2 regions of the Paenibacillus sp. FSL R5-0923 genome follow, and region 2 is predicted to be linked to the other one. Evidence: riboswitches for the same ligand, from Rfam matches in the RefSeq annotation. Region 2 holds a riboswitch; the other holds the start of a gene.
What was found. Region 2 has a riboswitch for cyclic di-AMP ahead of MKX35_RS02835 (C40 family peptidase). Riboswitches for the same ligand answer to the same signal wherever they lie in the genome.
Positions count from the first base shown of each region.

Region 1: linked by a shared signal. The riboswitch ahead of MKX35_RS00750 (hypothetical protein) and the one ahead of MKX35_RS02835 (C40 family peptidase) in region 2 are both predicted to bind cyclic di-AMP.

Region 1 covers NZ_JBBPAT010000001.1:163,405-166,530, forward strand. Annotated here, with positions in the region: gene kdpA (potassium-transporting ATPase subunit KdpA) at 1-862, opposite strand, end outside; gene kdpF (K(+)-transporting ATPase subunit F) at 875-952, opposite strand; gene MKX35_RS00750 (hypothetical protein) at 1,079-1,495, opposite strand; cyclic di-AMP (ydaO/yuaA leader) riboswitch at 1,686-1,875, opposite strand; cyclic di-AMP (ydaO/yuaA leader) riboswitch at 2,296-2,461, shown strand; gene MKX35_RS00755 (hypothetical protein) at 2,595-3,086, shown strand; gene MKX35_RS00760 (hypothetical protein) at 3,103-3,126, shown strand, end outside.
Region 2 covers NZ_JBBPAT010000001.1:642,196-645,321, reverse strand. Annotated here, with positions in the region: gene MKX35_RS02840 (C40 family peptidase) at 213-704, opposite strand; cyclic di-AMP (ydaO/yuaA leader) riboswitch at 710-851, opposite strand; gene MKX35_RS02835 (C40 family peptidase) at 1,211-1,639, opposite strand; cyclic di-AMP (ydaO/yuaA leader) riboswitch at 1,693-1,831, opposite strand; gene MKX35_RS02830 (hypothetical protein) at 2,046-2,876, opposite strand; gene MKX35_RS02825 (M1 family metallopeptidase) at 2,888-3,126, opposite strand, start outside.

The sequences.
Region 1 (3,126 bases), 480 kb from region 2:
TCATCATTGCGGTAAAAATTACCCAGCCCTGACGTTTGTTCTTGGCAAACAATCCGTACATATAAGGGAGCGAAGCTGGCAGCATCCACATAGAGAGAATCTCCAGAACGTTCGTAAGTGGATTAGGGTTCTCAAAAGGATGTGATGAATTGGCTCCGAAGAAGCCGCCACCATTGGTACCCAAATGCTTGATCGATTCCAGAGAAGCTACTGGACCGATAGCGATTTGTTGCGTTTGTCCCTCTAGTGTAGTGACTTCAAGTGATGGCTTGAGCGTTTGTGGCACATGTAGTCCTACGAGTACCAATGAAACCAGCAGAGCTAGAGGAATGAATACACGAATATGTGCTTTAACGAAATCCTCGAAGAAGTTCCCGACTGATTTCCGTCCTGTGATTCCTCTGACAAAGGCAACCGCAACAGAAAATCCGCTCGCTGCAGACGTGAACATCATCATCGTGATGACAGCCATTTGTGAAAAATACGAAAGTCCCGTCTCCCCGCTGTAATGCTGCAGGTTTGTATTAGTCATAAAGCTGATCACCGTATTGAACGAAAGCGTCTGTTCCATATCCGCAATTCCATTCGGATTTAGCGGTAATCCCCGCTGCAATCGAAGAAAGATATAACTGAAAGTAACCAGTACGATATTCGTTAAAACAAAGCTAAGCGCATACTTTTTCCAGGACATACCGTCCCGTTTTTTCAGGCCGATCAGCTTATAAATTCCTTTTTCCATGCCTCCAAACCATCGATCCGTACGGTTCGGTTCATTAGAAAATACATAATATAAATACGTGCCCATCGGCTTAACCAGCAAGATAAGAATTACGATTACAGCAACTATTTGCAAAATGCCCATGAATGCCCCTCCTTAAAATTTCTCCGGATGAATCAATGCGTAAACCAGATATACAAACAACAGTAGGGTAACAGCGATTACTAGAATCACAACTTATCCCTCCCTGTATCCTCAACTACACCTGCGCACCAGCGCATAAATCCATAAAACAACCCGTAAATTACAGCTAACGAAGCTACCATATACAGATCCATCATATCTCCCGCACTCCTTCTTTTATCCTTGATGAGGTGATTTATCGATTAGAAAATCAGCATCACCACTGTGGGAATAGATTACATAACTTGCACCAAGTCTTTTATAGACCAATCTAGGATTTATTGAGCTTGTGATTACAAAAATCGGCTGCGTCGTCCAAGTGCGGCACATCTGAATGTAGCGGCAGCATAACGTAAAGCTGCTCTCGAACAGATATACCCGTCCTACCGGGAACGGCGGGCGAAACCAAGTATTCTGATGGCGGGTATCAACTAGAACGACTTGTTCAATCCCCATCTCTTCGAGTAGGGCCTTCTCAGGCAAGTTGTTGGTCAATCCGGCCATCTTAATGCCTCTGAATTTTAGAAGCTTAATAAAATGTTCGCCTGCCTTCGTTGGCGCACATACCAGTACATATTCATTCTGATCTGTCATCTCTTATTCTCCTCAAATGCTTTGCTTGTAAGATCAGAGCTTGATCACCCTGATCTTGAAAGAAAAGCTACCGCTAATGATGAATATAACGACCTCTTCGTGAGGTTTTCCATAAATGCTTTGCTTAAAAAAGCACAGCAAAAAGCCACAAAGGATTCTCCTCTGTGGCTCGCTAGCGGTCACATTGCACTCATCCTCTCTCCATACGCTTACGAGGTTAGCTGTCGGATTCGGGCGGTGAGAGTCGCCCTACCTGTATAGATGCGAGCTCACTCGCATCTTCTACAGGATTCACCCCATAACCGGCTTCCGACTCTCACATCGTCTGCCGATTGTTGGTTCCCCCGCTTTCCTTATCGGAAATTAAGCGGATCAAATATTCGATTGTTGTTGAAACAGGAGTAATCATACCCTTATGCAGGAAGAATTGTAAAACCTGATTGATGCCAAAATAATGCAAATTAAAAACTATTTTCGCGTTGGATAGCGCTTACTTGATATCCAATCTCTCTATATCTCTTGTTTACTCGAGTTTTAATCCATTAGCGAAAAGCGGGCATACCATGTGATTTTATTCACCACAAATGTAGAAATCTCAAAAAATCGCCTTTATAGGTAAGAAAACAAGAAGTCGAGATTAAGCGAGGAAGAAGCCCGATAACTCGCAATAAATACCTATTTGGTTCCCTTTTCCGTCGTAGTAGGCAGGATTTGGTTTAAATCGCGCTCAAAAGAACACTTTCTGTTTTTACAGAAACACCTTGAAAAGAGTATGATTCGGGTTGAATCTATTTCACAAAATACATTCAACGCTGAGTTCCTGTATTTGCAGGGAACGGGGGAACCATCAGGCCACATGGCCTACTTGGGGTGAATCCGAAGGAGACTGTTCAAGTCTCACATAGGTAGGGCGACTCTCACCGTCCGAATCCGACAGCTAACCTCGTAAGCGTAAAGAGAGAGACCCTTGATCCGCCACGCTTTGGCACAGGTATGTGTATACCTGTATTCCAAAACCGCAGCAGAGGTCCTCCTCTTGCTGCGGTTTTTGCGTTACCTGAATCTATAGGGTGATAGCATGCTGGACGGGGTGAAAGGAATGAAACACTATTATTGGGGAACTCAGCAAGGGCTACTTGAGCCGATAAGTCTAAATTATGTTTGCTTTGGAGCGTTGTGGTTCGAAGAGGATCATCACAGAACTATTGTCGGCTATGCTTTTGGTCAGAAGCAGATTGAATCACTTCGCCATTTCAGCAGCCCATCTACCTGTGAATACTGTATGGACCGAACAATTATATACGAAATATATAAAAATATCCGAGAAAAGCAACAGCTGCAGGATTGGTCAGCACACCAACGTTTTCCGTGGCTCACCGCTTTTAAGGAACCGTGGAAAGACGTTGCAGTCGGTTGGTACGTAATGAGATCCCGCAACACCTTTCCCTTACATTTATCCGTTATACGCAAACAGAAATTCCGACTATGGCTGGAGCATGCCGCAGTCTGTGAGAATGAAGCTGAAATGCTCGCCTGTATAGAGAAGGCTAACGTCATTCACCATGTAAATCTTAAGCTTTTGGAAACCTAAGGAGGAGAAACCTGTCATGGACCAGCGAAGACTATCTCGC
Region 2 (3,126 bases):
TATTTCTAGCTTAAAATACTTATGGTCCTTATAAGGACATCGAAGGCGTTTATGCTTGTAACTAATTATATACAAAAAGAGGCATGGTCGACTCAGAAATTTATTAGGATTATTGTTTTACAAATTCTGAGAGGGGTAAATACTAAATAAGACAAAAAACAAGCTCTTCCCCAAGAATCAACATCTTGGAAAAGAGCCTATGTACGATTTACTTATTGAACATCATCATTATCTTCTGTCTCAGAAGCAACAGAATGATAAGCATCCGTGCTCATAATTCGTTTAGCACCGATGTAGCGTTTCACGTAGTAGCTATCACTCAGGGAGCTAATCGTTACACCGCGTGAGGAAGATGCGTGTGCAAACTTGCCTTCACCGACATAAATACCGACATGGGAGACACCCTTACCACTTGTATTGAAGAATACAAGATCTCCAGATCTTAAATCATCTTGGGAGATAGCAGTACCCATTTGATACTGGGAACCTGATTGGTGTGGTAGGTTTATACCAATTTTATCAAATACATACATTGTAAATCCGGAGCAATCAAATCCATTTGTGGAGATGCCGCCGGATACGTACTTAGTTCCGATGGTCTTGTCGATCACTTTATCCATTTTGGAATCCGCGAAAGCGCTTCCTGCTCCGATGGTGAAAATAATGGAAAAGCTAAGTACTGCTGCTGCTAGCTTCTTCTTCAAAAGTTTATACCCCTTCCGGATGCCTACGAGGTTAGCTTAAGGGTTCGGTTGAAGGTCCCCTATGACCCCTCTAAAAATGGAGGTCAATTCACCCAAAGTTGGTTCCCCCGTTTTCCTAATAGTTAGGAAACTCGGCTGATACTGTTGATTAGGAATAGCTTGTAATCAATACATGACAAAACCTTTGTAAATAACAACTTAATGATTACAAAAATGTTACTAAAATCTTACTGCAGTTATTGTAACAAACAGAGTGCCGCTTGGCAATCGTTTTTAACATAATCATGCAGAAAAATTCGTTTTTTTAAAGACAAAATGCATATGTAAGCGATAATATTAAACTAATTTTTATATTTATTGAAATTTTTATCAAATAAAAGTGTTTAAAGTCCGTTCTAGAGGTGTAAAGAATATAATAAGGCAAAAGAAAACCTGGATTCGATTAAGTGAATAATCAAACCCAGGTCTATATAATGTAATTGTGAGGTTATAGTTGTGGGGAAGTATTAATCGTAGGCTATAGCTTGATATGAGGAAGTACTCATTACTCTTTTAGCACCAACGTAGCGATTGGCCCAGTAGGACTGGCTAAGTGAAGTGATGGTCACGCCATATGAAGATGATGATTGTGCGAATTTTCCGTTTCCAACATAAATGCCGACATGGGATACGCCGTTGCCCAATGTGTTAAAGAAAACTAGGTCACCTGAACGCAATTTGCTTTTGGCTACAGGAGTTCCGACATTATATTGAGCTTTTGAAGTACGGGGCAAAGAAAGACCCACCTTCTTGAATACATACGTAGTAAATCCAGAACAGTCAAACCCGGCAGTGCTAGTGCCTCCGGTTTTATAGGCAACTCCAATTGTCTTTGAAATAACACTGTCCATCTTAGAATCTGCAAAGGCACTTCCTCCACCAATAGAGAACGCCATCACAAGTCCTAGCGCCGCAGCGACGCATGCTTTTCTTAAATTCTTCAAAAAAATTGTACCCCTTCCAATGCCTGTGAGGTTAGCTTAAGGATTCGGTAGAAGGTTCCCCTATGATCACTGCAAAGCGAGATCAATTCACCCAAAATATGGTTCCCCCACTTCCCGGTGCAAGGAATTCGGCGTTTTATGCACCAGATAGTGACTTATCGACATGACTACGACAAATACATGAAGTTATGTAGAAATCGTTTCAAATGATTACAAACTTGTTACCAATGGAACAGGACTTATTGTAACAAAGTCTTTACGATTTTGCAAATCCTCATAATTTGTCTATAACGCGAAAGAGTCCCAGCTCCTGATTCAGGAACCGGGACTCTTATATTATGTTCTGTAATGCTTCAAATTATTGTGGAAATGCTTTACTGTGCCATAGATGATATTGAGCTGAAATTCCCCACATTTTGAAGAGTGTTGAGGGCAGTGATGAAAGTTGACGAATAAGAAGTGCTGGTAGGCCAGGACAGAAGATACCCGTTAGTCCGCACACTAGCAAAAGGATCAGGCCTGCTGCACCAAGTATGATTGAAATTCCTATTGCCGGAATCAGCGACTTCAAGCAAATGAATATGGAGGAGAACATCCCCGTGCCGCTGGTATAACCAAACTGCATATATAGAAGGAACAGGCGCACGATAAAGATGTATATAAGCCATGCCAATACGTATGGAACTAGATGAAGTAACAAAGAGTAGTTCAGAAAGGAGGACAAGAATAGCCCGTACATTTTTGGAGCAAGCCAGTATAACGGAAGTAGAGCCAGCACCCATTCGATTAGACTGAAGATAAACACTGGAAATCCATAAAGCTTCATACCGGGAAAAAAGAACAGGCCACGCTCTCCTTTTCGCTCCTGATGGAGTTCATGCAGTAATCCTGCCCTTATGAAGGGGGAGAGTAGCAGTCGTAAGACAACAAGCCCTAGGAACATCCATAACCAAGTACGTATCGCAGGATCTGTGTTCAAGCTGAACTGCCCTTCGACATAATAGAGTAGTCTACCCATTCCGCTGCCTCCAGCGTCTTTATCTGGATAACGCAGTAGAATTGGAACGATAGCAGACCGGATGAAGCCGTACATAAAGTAGCCCCAGAGCAGTCGGTAGATGAAGAGCAGAATCAGAATATAAAATTGCTCCTTCATGCTTTGCCAGCCGCGGGTTATCGATGTTCTCACAATCATTCACCTCACCAGACAAGAGTTCCGAGCACGGTTTCAACTAGTTTAGTTACACTTAATGTCCATCGGGAGAGCGTTTTGGGCTCTATTTCCGCCAGTCTGAAGTTATTAAGATGTTTGTTTTCTAACAGAATGGTATGCTCAGGATCAACCTCAGCAGAGAGAAGAAGCTGATCGCTTAACAATTGGAAGGTAGTCTCTGCTCCTTCACCGCTCCAGACCCGCTCTGTAGCAGAGCCATCGGCGA